One region of the Alistipes megaguti genome, then DNA from elsewhere that is predicted to be linked to it. Evidence: riboswitches for the same ligand, from Rfam matches in the RefSeq annotation. Region 1 holds a riboswitch; the other holds the start of a gene.
What was found. A riboswitch is a leader RNA that binds a small molecule or an ion and turns the genes downstream of it on or off. The one in region 1 is predicted to bind cobalamin.
Positions count from the first base shown of each region.

Region 1 (11,777 bases):
CGCGGAAGGCGCCGTTGCGGTTGCGCACGAGCGGGTAGTAACTTCCGACGATCTGCCCGTCGGCATCGGTCGTGAACTGTTTCGAGTCGTAGTTGCGGTAGCGGAAGTCGTTCTCCGAGGTGCTGGCCAGCAGTCGCGTCGAGGAGCTCCAGCGCCGGCCGCGGTAGCTCAGCTGCAGAAATTCGTCGAACGTGGTGAACGACCCGATGCCTTGGATGTAGCGCAGCGAGAGCCCCTCCCGGTCGGGTTGGCGGGTGGCCAGCGTGATGGCGCCGCCCAGACCGCCGCCGGTGATCCCCACCGAGCTGGCCCCGTGGTAGATCGCCGCGCGGTCGACAAAGTAGGAGGGGATGAGCGAGAAGTCCACCTGTCCGAGCATCGGCGAGTTGACCTTCATGCCGTTCCAGGTGACCTGCGTGTGGGAGGGGGCCGTGCCGCGGAACGAGGCCGTGGAGAGCGTCGCGCGGCCGTAGGATTTGATGAAGAGGGTCGAGCCGGCGCTCAGGGCGTCGGCCAGCGACGAGGAGATGTTCTCGCGCAGGATGGCGCTGTCGAGGACGGTGCGCTGCACGCCGATCTCCTTCATCGGGCGGCGCCCGGCGATCTCGACCTGCTCGATGGCCACGGTGCGGGCCGTGGAGTCGCGCTGCGCCAGGACGTTCCCCGTGCAGAGCAGTGCGGCGAGTATGACGGCAACGCTCCTCACCGCCTCGCTATTCGGTTCGGGTGACGGTGCGGTAGCAGCCCACGCCGCACACCTCGGTCGAGATTTCGCCCACGCCGTTGCCGGCCGTGCAGTTCACGCCGGTCTGGATGCGGATGAAGTCGATCTGCCGCAGGTCGACCGGATTTCCCTCCCCGTCGACGGCATTGGCGATGCGGAAGCGGTTCTTCGACCCGGCACCGTCGATCGTCGACGAATTGTCGGCGTATCCCCAGGCGAAGGACTGAATGTCGTAGATGCCGGTCTGCTCGTCGGGGACGACGTTGTCCGGAAGGCGGGTTCCCGTGTAGGTCAGCTCGCCGACCCAGGCCGGAATGTAGCTCTGCGTATGGATCGTGCGTTCGATCGTTCCGCTGCCGCCGCGGTTGTCCGTCCAGGCGACCGAACCGTCCTCCTGTGCGGTGTAGGTGACCTCGTAGCCGCGCGTGACCCGGGCCTCCTCGCTTCCCTTGAGTTCGTACCAGGTCTCGCCCGCGGGCGAACCGTCGCCGTTCGTGTCCTGCGCCACCGAGACGATGCCCGGCTCCGACGAACCGTTGAAGGAGTTGCCCGTGACGTAGAGGTCGTACTCCGCACCGCCCGAATTGGGCACCGGCTCGTCGAATCCCAGGATGATGTATCCGCCCCAGCCTCCGAGCGAGACAAATCCGTAGGTGACGGTTTCGGTGCCGGAGTCGGGCTCACCGCCCCGAGTCAGACGGGCCGAGGCGTAGGCGGCGGCCGCTTCGGGGGTGGTGATCGGCTCCTGCGGGAAGCCGGCCAGCGTGCTGTTGATGAACTGTCCCGGAGCCGGGGTGTATTCGAGAACCTTCGAGGTGGGGAACTCCTCGCGGACCGTGGTGATCGTCTCGCTCGAGTTGCAGGCCGTGGTCGCGATCAGGAGCCACGCGCCGTGTTTCAGGGATATCTTTTTCATGATCGGATGTTTGTCTGGTGGTTCAGAGTCGTTTGAAACAGAAGTTGCCGGGGATGACCCCCACGCGGAGCGTATCGACGGGCTGCCCTTCCGCCGTGAAGCGGTAGACGACGCCGTTCTGCACGTAGTCGATGGCGTCGGCGACGTAGACCTCGCCCGTGTCGGGATCGATCCCCAGCCCGTAGTAAAGCGTCCCGGCGTAGGGGAGGAAGGGCTCCGCCGGAAGACTTTCATCCTGCGTGGACATGCGCCATACGTCGCGGGCGATGAAGTAGAGGCGGTCGTTGGCCGCGTCGAGCGTCAGCCGCGACGGCGGACGGTCGGCCGGCAGTTCGAAGCGGCGCTCGACCTCGAGCGTCGCGGCGTCGATCCGCCACAGGGCCGGGGCCTCGCCTGACCGTCCGTCGGTGGCGGTCCAGAGCTTGCCGTGACGGTCCAGCACGAGCGAATTGGGCTGCCAGCCCACGGTCAGCGAGTCGACGAGCCGTTCGGTGCGGGTGTCGATGGCCAGGATCTTGTTGTCGTACGACCAGCAGTTGACCAGTACGCGGTCGCCCGAGAGGACCATCTGTTCGGTCGAGCGGTGGCCGTTCATGTCGATGCGCGAGCGGATGCGGTTGGTGCGCGGGTCGACGACCGTGATCCGCGGATCATAGAGGTCCGAGATGTAGGCCGTCTGCTCGTCGACGAAGAGGATCTGTCGCGGCGAGACCACCTCCTCGATGAGTCCTGTGATGCGGAACGTGTCGGGGTCGATGACGTAGATCACCCCCGAATTGTTGACCACGACATAGCCCTTTCCGTCGTGAAGGGTCATCGACTGAGCCACGTCGCCGAGTTTCATGCCGTTGGCGCGCAGGAAGACGGTGTTTTCGAGTCGTCGCGACTCGGGGTCGTAGTACGACAGCGAGGCGTTGTCCCACATGAAGTTGCCCTCGCAGGTGATGAAGAGGCCGCGGCCGCGGAGGTCGAACGCCTCTTCGGCCTGGGGCCCGTACTCCATGCAGGCGCCCGTGGAGAGGGCTCCCGTCAGGAGCAGAAGGCTCCGCAACAGCATATGTCGCAGTGCGTGTTTCATCCGTCCGGTTTGGTTTTTGAAGGCCCGAGCCCGAGCCCGGGCGGAGGGCGGCGTTCGGCGGAAGGGGTGAAGATTCGCGTCGAACCCCATTCACCGCGGGGTTTTCGGACCGGAATGCCGCGGCAGGTCTTCTGACTCGTTACCGGTCGGGCGCCTTCCCGCCCCGTGGGGCAGTGGCCGAGAGTGCCGGACCGTACACGTAACTTACAGCAGCGGGAACTGTTGCCGATTTGCACGGCATTCCCATTTAATCCCGGACGGTCGACTCCCGTCCCGGAACCGCAGCGCGACAAAAGTACGCTTTTTTCCGCGGAACACCATGCTGTTTTCGACAAAAAGGTTATCTTTGTGAAAAATAACCGGATGAAGTTGCTTGTTGTCGATCGTGTGAAGGGGTTTTCCGCCGAGTTGGAGGAGGCGTTTTGCCGGTTGCTCCCGCAACTCTCCCCGCGGCTTGCGGCGCCCCTCGAAGAGCGGGTACGGCAGATGCTGGCCCATCCCACAACGGCACTCTTTGTGGCTCGGGAGGCCGAGGCGCCAGAGGCCGCGATGGCGGCCGGGTCGACGACGCCGACCTGTGCGGATGATTCCGTTGCGCGCGGCCGGATCGTGGGCGTGCTGACGCTGGTGTGGTATGACGCACCGTCGGGGCGCAAGGCCTGGATCGAGGATGTGGTGGTCGACGCCGCGGCCCGCGGCTGCGGAGCCGGACACGCGCTGGTCGAGGCGGCGCAAGGCCTGGCCCGCGAGATCGGGGCGGAGCGGTTGATGCTTACCTCCAATCCCCGCCGTACGGCGGCACGGGCCCTCTACCGGAAATGTGGATTCAACGAGGCGGAGACTACGGTTTTCGTCTCCAACATGGATAAGGGATGAAAAAGTTTGCAAAGATTCTGACCACGATTGTGGTGGTCATTCTGGCGATCGCACTCATCGTGCCGTTCGCTCTGCGGGGCAAGATTGCCGACATTGTGAAGAAGGAAGCCAACGGGATGCTCACGGCCACGCTCGATTTCGAGGAACTCGACATCAGCCTGCTGCGCCACTTCCCCAACGCTTCGGTCGAGCTGAAGGGGCTGACGCTCGTCGGCGCCGAGGAGCCGTTCGTCGGCGACACGATCGTGGCCGCCCGGCGCATCTCGGTGGTGGTGAATCTCCTGTCGCTCTTCGGCGATGGCGGGTATGAGGTGACGAAGGTCATCCTGGCCGATCCGGCGCTGCACGCCCACAAGATGGCCGACGGCGCCGTCAACTGGGATGTGATGAAACCCTCCGAAGAGGAGCCGGCTGCCGAAGAGAAACCCTCCGAAGAGGGCGGCTCGTCGTTCCGCCTTTCGGTGCGCGACTTCCGCATCTCGGGAGCCGTGATCCGCTACGAGGATGATTCGACGCGGATGAGCTTCTCGACCGATCCGCTGTCGTTGCGCCTGCGCGGCGACATGTCGGCCGAACGCACGCAGCTCGATCTGCGTCTGAAGACCGAACGGACGAATTTCGTTTCGGGCGGTATTCCGCTGCTGAGCAATGCCGAGGCGGAGCTGGTGGCCGACATCGACGCCGATCTGAAGAACATGCACTTCACCTTCTCGAAGAATACCTTTCGGCTGAACGCCATCCAGGTGGGGCTTGACGGCTGGGTCGAGATGAAGGACGACGCCGTGGCCATGGCCCTCAAGGCCGGTTGTGACGGCGTGCAGTTCAAGGATGTGCTGTCGCTCATCCCGGCCTTCTATACGCGGGAGTTCAAGAATCTGACGGCCGGCGGCGAGTTGGATCTTTCGCTTTGGGCCCGTGGTGAGATGCGCGGCTCGCAGTTGCCGGCCTTCGAGTTGAAGACCTCGGTGCGCAACGGCAGCTTCCAGTATGCGTCGCTGCCGAAGGCCGTTACGGACATCAACCTCGAGGCGCGCATCGCCAATCCGGGCGGCGTGATGGACCGCACGGAGATCGACCTCTCGAAATTCGGCCTGCAGATGGCCGGCAACTCACTCGCGGCCACCTTCTATGCCACCAATCTGGCCAGCGACCCGACGTTCCGGGCCACGGCCGACGGCAAGATTGATCTGGGAGCCGTCAAGGAGGTCTATCCGCTGGAGAAGGGGATTGAACTCGAGGGTGTCATTACGGCCGACGTACAGCTCTCGGGCCGCATGTCCGACATCGAGAAGAACCGTTACGAGTCGCTGGGCGCCAAGGGAACGTTCGTGCTCGAGCAATTGGGACTGACGCTCGAAAACCTGCCGCCGATTCAGATCCGTCGGGCCGCGGCAACGATCACCCCGGCGGCGATGACCCTCGGCGAATTCGGCCTGACGGTCGGACGCAGCGATCTGTCGGCCAACGGCCAGCTGAGCGGTTATCTGGGTTATCTGCTGCGCGGCGAGGAGCTTTCGGGACGTCTCTACGTGAAGTCCGAATTGTTGGATCTGAACGAGATCATGGCGGCGCTTCCGGGCAGCGAGTCGGACGATGCCGCCGCCGAGGAGGAGGTTGCGGAGGAGGTGGCCGAGGCTGCCGATACGACGGCTTCCGCCCTGGAGATTCCGCGCAACCTGCGTCTGTCGCTCAATACCGATCTGAAGAAGGTCCTCTTCCAGAAGATGACCATCGAAAACATCACGGGCGAGATGAGCATGGCCGACGGTACGTTGTCGCTCGACGGCCTGCGGCTGGGCATCTTCGGAGGCAAGGCCTCGGCCTCGGGAAGCTACTCGACGGCCTCCGATCCGAAGCGTCCGGCCCTGAAGCTCAAGGCCGACTTTGCGAATGCCTCGTTTCAGCGTACGTTCGAGGAGCTGGAGATGGTCAAGCAGTTAGTGCCGATCTTCGAGAAGACGGGCGGCAACTATTCGCTGTCGCTCGATCTGGCCACGGCTCTTGATGCGGCTATGTCGCCCGACCTCGCTACGCTCAACGCCTCGGGCGAGATCCGCTCGGAGAATATCAATATCCAGAACATCAAGGCTTTCGAGGCGATGGCCGATGCGCTGGGCAACGATAAACTGCGCAAGATCGAGGCCAAGGATGTGAAGATCCGCTTCGAGATCCGCGACGGCCGGGTGAACACTTCGCCCTTCGATCTGAAGATCGGCGACGTAAACGTCAACCTTTCGGGTTCGACGGGGCTCGACCAGACGATCGACTACCAGGCCAAGGTGGCCATTCCGGGCGGCGGTGTGCTGCAGAACGTGGCCGTGAATATCGGGGGAACGTTCACCTCGCCGAAGATCACGCTCGGGGTGAAGGAGGCGGTTCAGGAGGCCGTAACCAACGTGGTCAACGAGCAGATCCAGAAGCTGACGGGCAGCGAATCGCTCTCGGAGGAGATTGCCAAGCAGGCTGAGAATCTGCGTCAGGAGGCCCGCAACGCGGGACAAAAGCTGATCGAGGTGGCCCAGCAGCAGAGCGACAAACTGGTCGAGGAGGCCTCGAAGAAGGGGGCGCTGGCCAAACTGGCGGCCAAGAAGGCCGGCGACAAGCTGGTCGAGGAGGCTGAGAAGCAGGCCGAGAAACTCACGGCCGAGGCCGAGAAGCAGATCGAGAAACTCACGGCCGGCAAACAATAGAGCGCCCGGTCGAAAGTCCGATACGACAAGGGGTGCTGACACAATGGTCAGCACCCCTTTTTTGTCGGATGGTCGGGCCGGCCTTATCGCCGGATGTAGGTCTGCAGCACCTCGACATACTCCGCGAAGGCGTCGCGTCCGGCGTCGGTGATGCGGCATACGGTACAGGGCATCTTGCCCCGGAAGGTCTTCTCCACGTCGATGTACCCTGCCCGGGCCAGTTTGTCGAGCTGCACGGAGAGATTGCCGGCCGTGGCGCCGGTCTGTTGTCGGAGAAAGGTGAAGTCGGCGCTTTCGACCCCGATGAGGACCGACATGACGGCCAGCCTCAGTTCCGAATGCAGTAGCGGATTCAACTCTCGGAACATGGTGTTATTTTTCGTGACGGGTCCGGTAGTTGATGATGTGGCCCGGGACGACCATCATCCCGACGAAAAGCAGGGCGAAGAGCAGGATCTCGTTGCTCATCATCGTCGTATCGATCTCTGTGGTGCGGGCCAGTTGTCCGAGCCGGAAGTCGTACAGTGCGAAGAGCACCGAGCCGGCCATGCCGAAGAATCCGGCTGCGGTGTAGACCTTCGAGCGGACGATCAGCCCGGTCGAGGCGGTGCCGACCGACATCGTGAGGGTGATCAGGGCGAAGAGGCTTGGGCGGTAGCTCCAGCCGTGGAGGAAACTGAAGAGGAAGATCGGAATGAGGGTCAGCGAGCAGACCCTCCACAGCGAGTGGATGATGCGGTCGATCTCGGTGCGGGGCTCTGAACTCTTTTTTTCGGGGAAGAGACGCATCAGCAGGCAGCCGATGACCGGAATGAGGAACCACGTCAGGCTCCATGCCGGGTCGGCACCGGCGATGTTGAGGGCGTAGTTGAGCAGCGATACGGCTACGGTCGTGTAGCCCCAGATGAGGAACGGGCGTCCCGAGTGGCGTTCGAGTCGTTGGCGGGTGCTGCGGATCATGCGCGTGATGAGTTCGAGACTCTGCTGCGCGTCGAGTTGTTTTTCGTCCATGTCGGTTGTTTTTTGAGGGTTTTCGGGGGTGAATGAACCGCGGAAGTCGACCGTGTATCGGTGCGGCAATCCGTGGCGGGAGTTTTCGTGCGGCGGCGTTTTGTGAGCGGCTACTCCTTTTCGTCGCCGAAGAGGTAGAAGAGCAGCGCGAGCAGCAGTTGCAGTCCCCATCCGGCGATGACCCACAATACCCACCAGTAGTGGGGTGAGGTCAGCCGGTTGACGACGGCCAGAAAGGCGCAGGTTACGGCTCAGACAATGACCTGTCGGGCAAATCCCCGGGCAAAATGGCGGCGTGCGGTCGCTCTCCCGGCGGTGGCCTCTTCCCTGGTGTGGATCTCCCTTTGCTGAGTCTCCGTGTGGTTGCAGGTTTTCATGGTCTTGTGTTTTTGGGGTGTTTCTGACGCCCCGACTTCTCGGGACGGAATCTTTTTCCTCTCTCCTTTGTTTGCAAATATAAAGTAGTTTATTTTATAAACCAAATTTTCGTACTGAAATTTTCGAACAGTTCGATCGAGAGTCCGTGTAAACAACAAGAAGACGATGCAGGAGTGGCGGAGAGCCGATTGAGCCGGGTGCGGCCGAACGGATGGCTGGACCGATTGGGGAGTCCGGCCCGGTTGTGACGGACGAGGCCTGCCGCTACACCTCGAACCGATACCCATCGGCCAGCAGCGGCTGCCACTCGGGGTGGCGACGGATATAGTGGACGATGTACGAACACTCGGGGATGATCCGATCGCCCCGCCGGCGGAACTCCTCCAGCGTCGCCTCGACCAGCTGACGGGCGATGCCTTGTCCTTCGAAGGCCGCCGGCACCTCGGTGTGGGTCAGGCGGTAGCCTCGCGGCGTCGCCTCGTAGTCGATCAGGGCCCGGGCGCCGTTGCCCAGGTCGAATTCATAGCGGCTCGCGGCCCTGTTGTGGATCAGTGGATAGCGTTTTTCCATCTTTTTTCGGTTTTGGATGCTCCGGAACAGATCAAATTCGGTTCCGAAATCGTATTTTTGTCTTCCGTATGGAACGGATTTCCGATTTGCTGCTCGACTGGTACGCCCGCGAAGGGCGCGATCTGCCGTGGCGCCGCACGCACGATCCCTACCGCATCTGGCTCTCGGAGGTGATCCTCCAGCAGACCCGCGTGGCGCAGGGCATGGCCTACTACGAACGCTTCACGGCGCGTTTTCCGGATGTCGCCTCGCTGGCCGCCGCCTCCGAGGACGAGGTGCTGCGTCTCTGGCAGGGGCTCGGCTATTACAGCCGTGCACGTAACCTGCTGGCGGCGGCCCGTGAGGTGGTCGAGCGCTTCGGCGGCGCGTTTCCCCGCCGCCTCGACGAGGTGCGTTCGCTGCGCGGCGTGGGCGACTACACGGCGGCGGCCATCTGCTCGGCAGCCTACGACGAACCCTGCGCCGTCGTGGACGGCAACGTTTACCGGGTTCTCTCGCGGCTGTTCGACATTGACCTGGCAATCGACTCCACGGCCGGACGCCGCGCCTTTGCCCGTCTGGCGCAGGAGCAGCTCGATCCGTCGGCCCCCGGGCGTTACAACCAGGCCATCATGGACTTCGGAGCGCTGCAGTGCACCCCTTCGGCGCCGCGTTGCGATTGCTGTCCGCTCTCCGGCTGCTGTCTGGCTCTTGCCGCCGGCACGGTTGCCGAACGCCCCGTCAAGCAGGGGCGGACCCGCATCCGCGACCGGTGGTTCCACTACCTGCACATCACTTCGGGCGACCGCGTATTGCTCCGCCGCCGCGAGGGGCGCGACATCTGGCAGGGGCTCTACGAGTTTCCGATGATCGAGACGCCGGCGCCGGCCGATCTGACCGATCTGTCGGACGATCCCCTTTTTGTCGCACTGCTGGGGCCGGTGCCGTGGCGGCTGCTTCGCACCGTGGCCCTGCCCGTGCACCAGCTTTCGCATCAACGCATCCACGCCCGCCTCTACCGCATTGAGACCTCCGAACTGACGCCTGAGGCCGCGACCCTGGCCGTACCGACATCGGAACTCGGCGATCACGCCCTGCCGCGGCTGCTGGACCGCTACCTCTCCTCGCCGGAGGCTATCTGACCAGATAGGCGATGTAGGCGGCGTAGATCACCAGAAACAGAACCCCCTCCCAACGGTCGACGGCCCTGCGCCGGAAGGTGAAGGCTGCCAGAAAGAGCAGCACGGCGCTCAACAGCACGACCAGCAGGTCGACGAGCGTGATGCCGCCCATCGTCAGCGGATTGATCGTGGCGCTCAGACCCAGAATCAGCAGGATGTTGGCGATGTTCGAACCGATGACGTTTCCGAGGGCCATGTCGCTCTTGCCCTTGATGAGCGAGACCACCGACGAGGCCAGTTCGGGGAGCGACGTGCCGCCGGCCACCAGCGTGATGGCGATCACCGACTCGCTGATGCCCATACGTCGGGCCAGCGCCGTGGCGCTGTCGAGGAACAGCTCGCCGCCGAAGATCAGTCCGGCCAGTCCGCCGATGATCATTACGGCCATGAGCCATCCGGCCATCGGCCGCTTCTGCGGCTGGCTTCCGTCGGCCGGGGAGTCGGCCGGAGCGGTGCGGCCCGTGGCGCGGATGGTGTAGGTCATCAGCAGCAGGTAGATGACGAGCATCAGGATGCCGTCCAGCCGTCCGATGCGGTCGACGGCCCCGGCCTTGAACCAGCTGTCCATGGCCAGAACCAGAAGCAGCAGCGAGGTGGCGACGCCGAACGGAATGTCGCGGCGGATGTTGCCGGCCGTCAGGGGCAGCGGGCGGATCAGGGCGCAGAGACCCAGAATCAGAAAGACGTTGAAGATGTTCGACCCGACGACGTTGCCGATGGCCACGTCGCTCTTGCCGGCGATGGCCGAGAGGACCGAGACCACAAGTTCGGGCGTCGAGGTCCCGACGGCGACGATCGTCAGTCCGATGATGAATTCCGGAACGCGGAAGCGTTGGGCCAGGGCCGCGGAACCGTCCGTGAGGAAGTTGGCGCCGGCCAGAATCAGCGCCAGTCCGATGATCAATAGCAGTATATCCATTTTCGAGCGTGTGATTTTGCGGATTTCTTCGGTTCGCGTCCCCTTAGGCGAGCAGCAGCAGGCTGACGGCCATTACGGCCATGCCCGTCACCACGCCGTAGATCGACGTGTGGGCCTCGCCATATTCGCGGGCCGCCGGGAGGAGTTCGTCGATCGAGATGAAGACCATGATGCCGGCCACCCCGGCCAGGATGCACCCCATGAGCGTCGGCGAAAGGAAGGGTATCAGCACCAGATAGGCCAGCAGCGCCCCGACCGGTTCGGCCAGTCCCGAGAGCAACGACAGCCGGAAGGCCTTCGCGCGGTCGCCCGTGGCGTAGTAGATCGGAATCGAGACGGCGATTCCCTCGGGGATGTTGTGGATGGCGATGGCCGCGGCGATGGCCACGCCGAGCGTGAGGTTGTCCACGGCCGAGGTGAAGGTGGCAATTCCCTCGGGGAAGTTGTGGATGCCGATGGCCAGGGCTGTCATGACGCCCATGCGCATCAGACGCGGGTTGCGCGGGCGGTGGTCCATCTCCTCGATGAGGTGCGCCTCGTGGGGGTTCTCGAACGAGGGGACCAGGCGGTCGATCAGACCGATCAGCAGGATGCCGGCGAAGAAACTCGCCACGGTGATCACACCGCCGAGGCGCGTGCCCCATTCGGCCGAGAGGGCGATCTCCGCCTCGTGGAAGAGCTCGACCAGCGAGACGTAGATCATCACTCCGCCCGAGAGTCCGAGCGAGAAGGAGAGCAGGCGTTTGTTCGTACGCCGGGCCAGAAAGGCGATGGCGCTTCCGATTCCGGTGGCCAGACCGGCGCCGAGCGTCAGCAGCAGCGGGAGGAGTATCTGGTGACTTTGCATCGTTGCAGCGGTGTTGGGTTTGACAGGTGCCCAGCCGGACGGCCGCTCGATGGAGACGGGCGCCGGGTTGCGGGCGTTTGTTCATGTCCGCAAAGATAGTGCTTCCCCTGAAAAAAAACGATCCCGAGTGATCGGTATTTTTTATAGAGGTATCATTCTGGCTGATTGCCGGATTTCGGCGGGCGGGCGGAATCCCGGGTGAGCTTCGGGCGGGCTGCGGGTGAATTTCGGGGGAACTCCGGCCCGACACCGCTCGAAAACGGGTGGCCGCGGGTACCGACGCAGATTGCCTGTCCGTGGAAGGGTGATTCGTCGGGTCGCGGTCTGTTGCACGGGCGGTCCGCGAGCGAATGTTGAAAAAAAATCGGGAAAAGGTTTGCACGCCCGCCGAAAAACCCCTACCTTTGTAGACAATTATAGCGAAATCCGAATCCTATGAATGGCAATCCCCATATCCCGATGGCGCAAATGTGCTGGCAGCAGGATTATTGGTCGGGGTTCCACTCTCCGAAGGATGCGGATTTTCTGGTTTTTTAGGGTAACTGTTTCGGTTGCCCTATTTTTTTATGCGATCGGGTCGATGAAAACATTTTACGAGAATGCCATGA
Region 1 is NZ_CALUHA010000014.1:27,223-38,999, forward strand. It holds gene PUQ42_RS05290 (TonB-dependent receptor plug domain-containing protein) at 1-706, opposite strand, end outside; gene PUQ42_RS05295 (hypothetical protein) at 714-1,640, opposite strand; gene PUQ42_RS05300 (YncE family protein) at 1,663-2,718, opposite strand; cobalamin riboswitch at 2,823-3,017, opposite strand; gene PUQ42_RS05305 (GNAT family N-acetyltransferase) at 3,082-3,594, shown strand; gene PUQ42_RS05310 (AsmA family protein) at 3,591-6,284, shown strand; gene PUQ42_RS05315 (winged helix-turn-helix domain-containing protein) at 6,368-6,652, opposite strand; gene PUQ42_RS05320 (hypothetical protein) at 6,657-7,295, opposite strand; gene PUQ42_RS10345 (hypothetical protein) at 7,406-7,528, opposite strand; gene PUQ42_RS05330 (GNAT family N-acetyltransferase) at 7,938-8,243, opposite strand; gene mutY (A/G-specific adenine glycosylase) at 8,312-9,364, shown strand; gene PUQ42_RS05340 (calcium/sodium antiporter) at 9,357-10,322, opposite strand; gene zupT (zinc transporter ZupT) at 10,366-11,169, opposite strand; gene PUQ42_RS05350 (dihydroorotase) at 11,750-11,777, shown strand, end outside.

Region 2 (11,777 bases), on a different contig from region 1:
GTACTGGGTGGTGAATTCGGGGTCGAGGTTCGCATTGCCCACGAACGTGTAGTAAAGGTCGTTGAGCGTCGGCATACGGAATATGCGCTTATAGAAGGCGCGCAGGTTCAGGTCCGCCCCTCCGAACGGCCGCCACGAGATGATGACCGCCGGAGTGAGTTTCCGTTTGTCGGGAGCCGTCTCGCCTCGGGTGCGGTCGCGAACCAGCGTGCCGAGCAGGCTCGCCTGCACCTCCACGCGGTCGAAGCGGAACGCCGTGGCCGCGGCCGCCAGCATCGTGTGACGGCGGGGATAGACGAAGTCGCGCAGGTCGGCGTCCAGCAGGTTGAACTGATAGTCGACCGAGAGGTTCGCCTCCCACCACGGGAAGATCGTGAAGCGGTTGGCGGCGGAGAGGTACGCCTCCTGCTGGTAGTAGCGGTTGTTCGTGTACATCAGCGACTCGTCCTTGTTCGGATCGGCCAGATAGTGCAGGTAGTCGTAAGCGTACTTGGCATTGGCCATCAGGCTGTACCATGAGGTGAAATCCTTTTTGAAGGCTCCTTGCACGAAGAAATTGGTGTCCCACTGGCGGTCTTCGTGCGAAAACTTGTTGCGGACGACAGCACCGGGGTATCCGCGTTCCGAGTTGTAGAAATAGACTTTCGCCCGCCAGTAGCCGCGGTTCATCCGGCCGTAGAGACCACCCTCCGCCCGAACGGCGTTCACGTCGCCGTTGCGCCGCACGGCGGTCGTGTCGTAACCCTCCTGCATACGGTAGGTGAACCTGTAACGGCCCGACGAACGGAGGTATTCCGCACTGAGCGAGCCGTTCACCTGCCCGCCGAGTTTCTGCTCCCAGAGCAACGCCGGATTGACGACGCCGAACGAACCGGTCTTGAACGAAGCTTTCAGACGGTGGGTTTTGCCCGCTTCGAACCGCGGCGTGCGCGATTGCAGGTAGATGGAACCCGAGGAGCCGAAGTCCTTGGCGGGCTGGAACACGGCGCTTTTCTGCCCATTGTAGAGCGTCACCGACTCCATGTTGTCGAGCGAGAAGCGCCCCAAATCGACCGTGCCGTTCTGAGCGTTGCCCAGTTCGATACCGTCGTAGAAGACCCCGACGTGGTTGGTGCCCATGCTGCGGATGTTCACCGTTTTCAAACCGCCGACGCCTCCGTAGTCCTTGATCTGGATGCCCGAGAAGTAACGCAGCGCGTCGGCTACGTTGTGCGAATTGAGCCGCTGGAGGCGTTCGCCCGAGAGCTCCTGCACGGGAATCACTTCCCTGCGGATAACATGGCCCGTCACAACGACTTCCTGTACATGTTGAAGGCTATCCAAACGCCCTTGCGCATGTACGCCGCCCGGAATACCTTCCCCCGCAAAAATCAGGAAGAATAACAAGAATCTATAATACCTGCCAAACATTTATATAAATATCCAACCGACCGATCCACGAGTACGGTTAAATCCATAAAACATTGGCAGGTCTTCTGACTGACTCCTCATCCGAAACCTTCCCGGTAAAAAACCAGTGGTACAGATTTTTCGGATGATTGAAGGAGCTTCACAGCAGCGGGTCTGTCCGGGATTCCCACCCGGTTCCCTTTTAATCCCATGACTCGGAAAGAGCCATATCCGGAACCAATCGGCTGCAAAGATAATATTTTTTTTCAGCATTCAAAATTTCTGCAACCGCGAATTTTATGCAAGTTCCCAATTATCACAACCCGTAAATATCCGATATCTCATTTCAATACAGATATTTATCCATCGCAATCCATATCCCGTATTCAGCTTTGTAACCTTCCGCCATCATAGGCTCCGACACACGGAAGAAGCGCAATTCGCCCGGAGTGTAATCAAGTTACAAGATCCGGATACCCGAGAAGGTTATTTGGCCACTGCAACGTACCAAGCCCTCGCTTCTGCTCAAGGGAGAGACGCCGCGACTGGTCGACGAATGGCAGGTTGCCCCCGTATTGTGGGATGCGGTCCGTAATGCCGTGGACGAAAGAGGGTTAAAAGGGCAGTTTATCCTGACTGAATCAACTATAATAGACGATACGGAGATCATGCATACAGGAACCGGCAGGATATCGAAAATGTCCATGTATCCGATGAGCCTTTACGAATCCGAAGAGTCGAACGGTAAGATATCGTTGAAAGAACTGTTGATATAGACGGTTCAGTTCGGAACTCTCCATTGAGGAGCTTATTTTTGCAGCCTGCCGCGGCGGATGGCCTGCATCGTTGGACGAAATGAGTAATCGGGCCAAGTTGCTGATCGCAAAGGATTATCTGGACGTTATCTGTAACGAGGATATTTCGAAAGAGGATAAGATCCGGCGCAATCCTGCTTTGACGCGGCTCATCATGCGTTCATACGCCCTCAACCTTTGCACACTGGCGAAAAAAACAAGCATACTGGCAGATGTCTCGGTTGAGATGGAAGGCTCCTCCATGAAAACTTTCGATGACTATACGAGTGCGCTGAAACGGTTTTTCGTTATTGAAGATATAGAGGCATGGTATCCCGCCATTCGGTCAGCGACAGTCATCAGAAGCGGGGAAAAACGATGCTTCGTCGATCCGTCGATAGCCATCGCGGCGATGGGCGCATCACCCCGAAGTCTGGAGGTCGACCTGAAGACGTTCGGATTCATATACGAATGCATGTGCATCCGGGACCTGAGAATATATTCACAGGCATTAGGCGGGAATTTGTCCTACTACCAGTATCGGTATGGCCTGGAAGCCGATGCGGTTTTGCAGCTGGATGACGGCAGATATGCGCTTATCGAGTGTAAACTCGGCAGCAGGGAGATAGACGAAGGTGCAAAACACCTGCCCGAACTAAAAGGCCTTGTCGAACGGCAGAATAAACAAGAAAGACAAATGCCGCTGCGGCTTCCGGACCTGATGATCGTATTGACCGGAGGAAACATGGCCTATACACGCGACGATGGGGTCAAGGTGATCCCTTCAGGTTGTCTGAAGGATTAGCCGGGAGAATTTAGTCAACGAGTTTTTTTCCTGCGAAAGCTATCGGAATTTCCTGAATATGCTCAGGTAAGAGATAATAATATCATATCTATTTTACGCACTATGGGTAGTATTCCAATAAATGTGTCTGAAAGTAACAATGGCCACATATCTGAAAAATCTGTAGAGTTACTCCTGCCTTTGTACGATTTATTTTTGGGAAGCCATTTGCCATAGATATAGATATTCCGCTCAAGATAGAGCGTGTGCAGGTCATATGAGATGACCCACAGACATAACGAGTGGTCACCTCGAAGATTGAATGTCAGATCACGGAAAGCTGCTTTCGGGAAGCGGACGTCCTGCGTGTAGAAGCGCCCCTTGTAACCCGCAGGCGTCGCTTCACACAAGTAGACGCTAAAAGTACTGAACAACCAGCGGAGAATCCTCCGCCGGTTCTCGGGATATAGACTCTCAACATAAAAGCGATGGTAGTAAATCATCTCCTGCTGCTTCAACGTAAACGATACCTCCGGGCAAAATAGGCAACAACGCCCGGAATGTGCTTTTTGTAATAGGGCTGATTCTCCCGGCACCACGTGGCGAGCTGCTGCTTCGTGGTAAAGGGACGATGCCAACTGCGTCCCGACATAATACGATCCAACTCGGGAGCCAAGCGCTCGACAAAATCTCCGACGGTCCAGCCTTCCCAGATGTGTTTCTGAAGGTCAATCATACCAAATCCATTTTGAAGTTTGACATACGGTTCATGGGCCGGTCCCATTTAGGAAAGAAGGTGCCGACCACGGGCAGATACACAGCGGCGGGACCAACCGGAGACACTTTTCGGACGATACGACCCGAACGGGTGGAGATCGTGCGAAAAGGGCTTCAAGGTGCAGGCGCGCTGCTATCTTAGCCCGCGGTCGGCACTTGCGGAATAACCTTATACCCCACTGTCAAACTTTTTGCTCATCCGGTCCAACTACAATCCGGGGAGTACGTCGCAGCGCATTCTGCAGATTGCGCTGGTTGATCCGGTAAACGAGCATTAGCAGATCATAGGCGCTGTACAGGAATTGCCGCCGATAGATCTTGGGGCGAATCAGCCGTTTTTGACGGTAATGGGTCAGCGTTTCGGGACGAATATCGAGGACTTCGCAGGCCGCATCGGCCGTCAGGAATAACGGCTCGTCGCTTTGACTGCACAGGTATTCAAAAAGCAGCAAACTTTTGCTCAAAAGAAAGTTCGTCTTGATGAGACGTTCGAGCTGTTCGGAGGAGACAAGCCGATAGATGCGGGGATTTTGTTTGGTTTCCATGAGTAACAGATTTATTGATTCAACAATTCGAGTTTCCCGCGGCGGCGTATCTTGCGGATGAACTCCTGCACCTCGGAGAGCAGGCACATGCGCCGGGCTCCGATGTTGAAGCCGACGAGCAGCCCCTGTTCGCGGAAGCGGCGCACCTGGCGTTCGCTCTGGCGGAGCAACTGGCAGACCTCCGCAAAATCGAGGATCGGATCGCCTTCGAGCTGGCTCCGGTGATCCTCCATGAAGTGTACGATCTCGAGGATCTCTTCGACCGTCCGCAGAATGCGGGACAGGTCATCCGTGTGTTGATTTTCCATCTATGTCGGGTTTGGTTTCCACGGCAAAAATGGGACAACCCCGAAACTCGTTTATCAGTGTTTGAATCAATTATATGTTTTCCCAGATCCGAAACCCGGAGATTTCTTGTTCCCGGCAATCCATCAGAGAGCAGAACAAAATTCCCATAATTTGCCGGCATCGGCAAAAATCATTATATTTGGGTCGGGAATCGACCGTTTCACTTGCCGATACGACGTTCGATTATGGAGTACATTTCAGTCGCGGCATTCGCCGCAAAGTACGGCATCGCGGAACGCACGGCCCGCAACTACTGCGCCTCGGGAAAGATCGAGGGAGCCTTCTTGACGGGCAAGACCTGGAATATCCCGGCAGATGCTACATTGCCTCAGCGCAAGCCGCGAGCCGGGCATATCATGCCGTTGTTGGAGGTGCTGCGTGAGCAGAAGACGATGCGTCTCAAGGGCGGCATCTACCACCGCACGCAGATAGACCTCACCTACAACTCGAATCACATCGAGGGCAGTCGGCTGACCCACGACCAAACACGTCATATCTTCGAGACCGACACGGTGGGTGTCGAGGGCGAGACGCTACGCGTGGACGATATCCTCGAAACCACAAATCACTTCTGCTGCATCGACATGATCATCGACCGGGCCACGGAGCCGCTCACCGAGGCTTTCATCAAGGAACTGCATGCACAACTCAAGTCCGGCACGTCGGACAGCCGCAAGGAGTGGTTCGCCGTGGGCGAATACAAGCGTCTGCCCAACGAGGTCGGCGGCATGGAGACTACACCTCCCGAAGAGGTACACCGCGAGATGAAGCGACTCCTAGCAGAGTACAACGCCCGGCGGAGCAAGACGCTCGACGACATCCTCGACCTGCACCTGCGTTTCGAATGCATCCACCCGTTTCAGGACGGCAACGGCCGTGTCGGACGCCTTGTGATGTTCAAGGAGTGTCTGGCGGCCGGCATCGTTCCCTTCATCATCACCGACGACCTCAAGATGTTCTACTACCGTGGTCTGCAACAGTGGCCCGCCGTGCGTGAATATCTGCGCGACACCTGCCTCACGGTGCAGGACAACTACAAGGCGTTGCTCGACTACTTCCGAATCCCCTACTGAACCGCCAGAACAATCTCCAGGCAAATTACACAATCAGAGGTATCCGGGTGGACACAAACGACTATCTGCCGAACTAAATCTTTGATTTATTTATATTTACACACAGTATACTACTTACAAAATTCGGCAAAAAAATCCGCAGGTTCGTTTCCAATTCGGTTGCAAAATCAGGGAATTTTAGTAACTTTGTAACAACCAAGTGAATACAAGGGAAAACAGCGAAAAAAGGTTGTGGCCTATTCGGTGTATCTAAAAATTTTTACAATCTTAACATATTGATATATTGGCAATTACGATATGGGTTCAGTTATCGTTCTCTCCGCCAGGTCCGCGGATCGACCAGACAAAAAACGCTGCAAATCACTTGATTTGCAGCGTTTTTTCATATCTTTTGCCCCGGTTCACCGTCTACGACCGGTCGAGCGGACAAACGCCGCGAAACGCTTCAGACCCTCGTCGAGTCGCGTCCGCGGGCAGGCGATGTTCCAGCGCATGAAACCCTCCCCTTCGGCTCCGTACATCGTTCCGGCATTCAGCCACAGCCCGGCCTCGTCGACCAACCACCGTTCGAGCTCCTCCGATGCAAGTCCCAGCACCCGGCAATCCATCCAGACCAGATAGGTCCCTTCGAGCTCCGCAATCGGGAAGTCGGGCAGCTGCTCCCGGCAGAAAGCCCGCATGTGCCGGTAATTCGCATGGAGATAGCCGACCAGTTCGTCGAGCCACTCCCCACCCTCGTTGTAGGCCGCACGCGTGGCAATGACCCCGAACGGATTGACGTCGCAAACCTCGTTGTCGTTGATGGCCCGGTCGATTCGTGCCCGCAGCCGGTCATCCGCACAGACGATGTTCGCAATCTGCAGCCCGGCGATATTGAACCCCTTGCTCGGAGAGACACACGTCACGCTGTGGCGCAGGAACTCCTCCGACATCGAAGCAAAAGGCGTATAGCGATGCCCCTCATAGACCAGTTCGCAATGGATCTCATCGGCGACGACCAGCACTCCGTGACGGATGCAGATCTCGCCCAGGCGCTGCAGTTCGTCGCGCCGCCAGACCCGCCCGACCGGATTGTGCGGATTGCACAACAGCATCACCTTCACCTGCGGATCGGCCGCCCTGCGCTCCAGATCCCCGAAATCCATCTCATAGGTATCGCCAACGGGCCGCAGCGGCGACGTGACCGTCTCGCAGCCGTTGTTGCGGATCGACGAGAAGAAGCAGTTGTAGACCGGCGTCTGCACCAGCACCTTGTCGCCCGGACGCGTCGCGGCCTTGATGATCGCCGAGAGGGCCGGCACCACCCCCGACGTGTAGATCATCCACCGGCGGTCGAACGTCCAGCCGTGACGCCGGGCGAACCACCCCGTAACGGCCTCGTAATAACTCTCCGGAACCCGCGTATAGCCGAAAATCCCGTGTTCGACCCGTCGCCGCAGCGCCTCGACAATCGCCGGAGCCGTCCGGAAATCCATATCGGCCACCCACATGGGCAGCACGTCGTCTCTGTCGGCACTGTCCCATTTATAGGAGTCGGTACCGCGCCGCAAGACCGGCGTATCGAAATCGTATTTCATCGAAGGAGGGTTTTATCGGTGATCTCATACGTACCGCCGTCGCGCAGGCGGATCTCACAGTCGGCCGGAGGCAGGATGTTCCGGTCGATCGTCACCGAACCGATCGCGTCGGCCACGATCCGCCCCGACGTCGGGTTCTTGATGTTGGTGATCGCGCCGCGGATATCGGCCTGCAGGGTGGTGTACTCGAAGGCCCGGTCGCAATCCTCGCCGAACGTGCAGTTCTCCAGCACCAGATTCTCCGCATAGCAGAGCGGCTGCTCGCCCGTGATGTGGCAGTTCACCAGCCGCAGGTTCCGCGAGTGCCAGCCCAGGTACTCGCCGTTGAGCTCCGAGTCGTAGATCGTCACGTTCTCCACCTCCCAGAACGCATCCTTGGTGGTGATCCGCGCGTGGTGGATCTCGGCGTCCTTCACATACTGGAAGACATACCGGCTGTCGCTCTCCAGCCCGTCGACGTAGATATCCCGGCTGAACATGAAGGGATAGGTCCCCTCATGCAGCTTCAGGTTGCGGGCGCGGATGCCCCGGCAGCGCCAGAAGACCTCGTCGGCATCGTTCATCGTGACGTCCTCAAGGTCGATCTCCTGCATTTCGCGGAACATCTTCGGGGCGTCGATCACCGTATCGGTCATCTTCAGATGGTCGGAATACCACAGCGCCGAACGCCCTCCGACGTCGAAATAGCAACGGTCGATCCGGAAGCCGTGCACGTGCCAGAAGGGGTAGTTGCCCTCGAAACGGCAATCGACCGCCTCGATGTTGCGGCACTCCTTGATGGCCGACTCCCCGGCCCGGACAATCACCTGCTCCAAGCGCAGGTCATGGGAACCGAACAGGGGTCGCTCGCCCCCGAACTCCCGATTTTTAATCACTTCCATATCTCTTGATTTGAATTTGTCGGTTTTTCGTCCTTGCTCCCGCAAAGTTACGGGAGATTGCGCCGAATCGCTGTAGACGAATTACGGATAATATAACCACGATTACTGAAGCCGCTTATCGCCGCTTGAGCCACCGTTTGCCCGCCAGCCGGACCAGGAAGATACCCCCCCGGAAACACAACTCGACACACATGGCGATCCACACGCCCTTCAGCCCCAGCGTCGGGGCCAGCCACGCCGCCAGCGAAAGCCGCACGGCCCAGATGCTGAAGAAGTTCATCAGACACGGCACCATCGTGTCGGCCGCCCCGACAAAGACGCCGTAGGCGACGATCGAGGCCGCAAACATCGGTTCGGCAAAGGCCTCGATGCGCAGGGCCATGACGCCCAGCTGGCGGATCTCCTCCACGGGCGTCATCAGACCGATGATCTGCGGGGCGAACAGATACATCAGCACACCCATCACCCCCATGATCCCCATGCCCGTCAGAACGGTGATCCGGGCAAAGCTGCGCGTGAGTTTCAGCCGTCCGGCCCCGATGCTCTGCCCGACGAGCGTGGTAGCCGCCTCGGCAATGCCGTAACCGGGCATGTAGCAGAGGCTCTCGGCCGTCACGGCAAACGAGTTGGCCGCAATGGAGAAGACCCCCAGCGGCGCCACGATGACCGTGGTCATGATCTGCGCGCCACAGATGACCGCATGCTCCATGCACATCGGGAAACCGATGCGGAAGGCCCGCTTCAACGTTTCGGGCCGCGGGCGGAAACTGCCCCGCTCGCCGCTCAGCCGCAGCGTCTCGGAGCGGGTCCACAGATAGCGGAGCAGCGCAGCCGCAGCCACCACCTCGGCGGCCGCCGTTCCCAATGCGGCGCCGCATACGCCCAGTCCGGCTCCCGGCACGGTCAGCGTCAGCCCCGCCAGGTCCCATTCGCGCGTGGGGAAGATCAGGAAGAAGTTGAAGACGACGTCCAGCGCACACATCGCCACCCCCATGATGCTCGGGATGTGCATGTTGCCGCTGCAACGCAGCATGCCGCCCGCCAGAAAGTTCATCTGCAGGGCCGGCAGGAAGAGCGAAAAGATGCAGAAATAGAGCGATGCATCCCGCCGGATCGAGGGGTCGCCACCCAGCCACGCGGGCAGCGGCCCGCTGATGGCCGCACCGACGGCCGCCAGCAACAGACTGAAGAGCAGCGTGGCGGTCATCGACTGCCGCACCACGGCACGGGCCCCCGCCAGATCGCCGGCCCCGATCCGATGGGCCACCTGCACGGAAAATCCCGACGTGACGGCCGCACACAACCCCCAGAACAACCATGTCGTGGTCGAGACCAGTCCGATCGAGGCCGAGGCCTCGGCCCCGAGATGCCCCACCATCGAGGCGTCGATATACTGCATGAAGATGGACGACAGCTGCGCAATGATGGCCGGGATGCTGAGCCGCACGGTCAGCTGCAGGCGCTCCCTCAAGGTCATGGCCCGCCCCGTGCGAATCAGAATCAGCAGTTCATTGGTCCGTTTGGCCAGTCTCATCGTTCGTTCCATTTTCGATCCCTTATCATTGCGGCACCCCGGCAGGAACCGGCAGATCCCTGCCATCCTCCGGGCACTCCTCGGTAAACGGTTCGCCGGACGTTTTATTGCATCGCCGATCCGGTTCCTCGTGCAGGAGTCCGTTTGCGCGGGGCAAAGATCGCAATTTTTCGCCGGATCCGGTGTAGACGGATTACGGATTTATCGCCCCTTTATGACCCCGATTACAGAACCGGCCGCCGGCCGGCCTCGCCGGAGAGTCGGCCCCCGGAAAAGGCAAATCCGTAACGCGGGTTATAAACCGCCGGCATGTTCCGTAAGAAAGGTTATCGGAATCCGGCCATTCCTGCGTATCTTTGCAGCAGTAAACAACAAGCAGGATGGAAACAACGATGGATTCCCGAACCGTCAATCTGGATACGGTCGATCAGTACAACCGCCTCTACGGGCTCGAAACCCTCAACCCGCTGGTCAGCGTCGTCGACCTGAACAAGGCCACCCGACGCGTCGAATACACCCGCTGGAACTACGGCATCTACGCCCTGTTCCTCAAACTGGAGAAGGCCTGCGACATCTGGTACGGCCGCCAGCCCTACGACTATCAGGAGGGTACCGTCGTCTGCTTTGCGCCGGGACAGTCGACCGAAATCATCACCACATCCCCCAAAACGCAGATCAACGCCTACGGCATCCTCTTCCATCCGGACCTGCTGGCCGGCACCGCACTCGGAAAGAACATCAAACGCTACTCGTTCTTCGACTACGAGGCCAACGAGGCGCTGCACCTCTCCGAAGAGGAGCGCAACGTCATTCTCGACTGCCTGAAGATCATCGGCACGGAGCTGCGCCACGACGTCGACCGCTACAGCCGCAGGCTGCTCGTCAACTACATCGAACTGCTGCTGAACTACTGCACGCGCTTCTACGAGCGGCAGTTCACCATGCGCACGAAGGCCAACAGCGACATTCTGATCCGCTTCGAGCGGCTGCTGGACGACTACTTCGAGGGCCACACGGCCGAACGCGAAGGGCTTCCGTCGGTGCGATTCTTTGCCGACAAGCTCTGCCTGTCGGCCAACTACTTCGGCGACATGCTCAAAAAGGAGACCGGACACACCCCCCAGGAGTACATCCAGGAGAAGATCATCGAGGTGGCCAAGGAGCGCATCGACAACACGCAGCAGACCGTGAGCCAGATCGCCTACTCGATCGGTTTCCAGTATCCGCAACACCTCTGCCGGCTCTTCAAGAAGCGCGTCGGATGCACGCCCAACGAGTACCGCATGCGAAAGACCGACTGAGCGCCATGAAGCCCTCGACGCTGGATATCAAAACCGTATGCGAATGCAACCGCAGTTTCAACTGCCAAACGCTGCATCCGCAGATCAGCGTGATCAACCTGCAGCACCCCGACCTGCAAGAGGATGCCGTGAAATTCGAATTCTACGCCATCCTCTTCATCGAAAAGTGCAACGACGGCTGCTGCGGCTGCGGCCGCCGGTCGGACGACTACACCTGCGCCACGATGGTCTTCCTCCAACCGGGCGAGATCTTCCGCATGAGCGAAGCCGGGGCGCTGCCCGACAAGGGGTGGCTGCTGGCCTTCGCTCCCGACCTGCTCCACCGCACCACCCTGAAGAATCACATCCGCAACTACACCTTCTTCTCCTACCGCAAGCAGGAGGCCCTGCACCTCTCGCAGCGGGAGGCCGCCACCGTCACCGATTGCATGGAACACGTCGTCGAGGAGCTGCGGCACGCCGTCGACACCCACAGCGCCACCATCCTCTCGCGGCTCATCGAACTGATGCTCGACTACTGCACGCGCTTCTACGAACGACAGTTCATCACGCGCGAAGCGAAGAACAAGGCCCTGATCGACCAACTCGAGGCGCTGATCGACCGATACCTCCTTTCCGGCGTTCGGTGCGGCTCCGAGGGGATCTCCCCGCAATACTGTGCCTCGGAACTGGGGCTTTCGGTCCCCTACCTCCAGGATCTGCTGAAATTCGAGACCGGCAAGAGCCTCGACGAATATTTCCAGTTGAAGCGGCTCGATGCGGCCAAAAGCCTGC
Region 2 is NZ_CALUHA010000003.1:1,676-13,452, reverse strand. It holds gene PUQ42_RS01345 (TonB-dependent receptor) at 1-1,410, opposite strand, end outside; cobalamin riboswitch at 1,449-1,646, opposite strand; gene PUQ42_RS10300 (hypothetical protein) at 1,965-2,165, shown strand; gene PUQ42_RS10295 (DUF4143 domain-containing protein) at 2,263-2,988, shown strand; gene PUQ42_RS01335 (hypothetical protein) at 3,482-3,703, opposite strand; gene PUQ42_RS01330 (hypothetical protein) at 3,927-4,289, opposite strand; gene PUQ42_RS01325 (helix-turn-helix domain-containing protein) at 4,301-4,597, opposite strand; gene PUQ42_RS01320 (Fic family protein) at 4,823-5,710, shown strand; gene PUQ42_RS01315 (MalY/PatB family protein) at 6,112-7,287, opposite strand; gene PUQ42_RS01310 (DUF3737 family protein) at 7,284-8,168, opposite strand; gene PUQ42_RS01305 (MATE family efflux transporter) at 8,284-9,702, opposite strand; gene PUQ42_RS01300 (helix-turn-helix domain-containing protein) at 10,095-11,003, shown strand; gene PUQ42_RS01295 (helix-turn-helix domain-containing protein) at 11,009-11,777, shown strand, end outside.
Region 2: another riboswitch for cobalamin. It lies ahead of PUQ42_RS01345 (TonB-dependent receptor); the one in region 1 lies ahead of PUQ42_RS05300 (YncE family protein).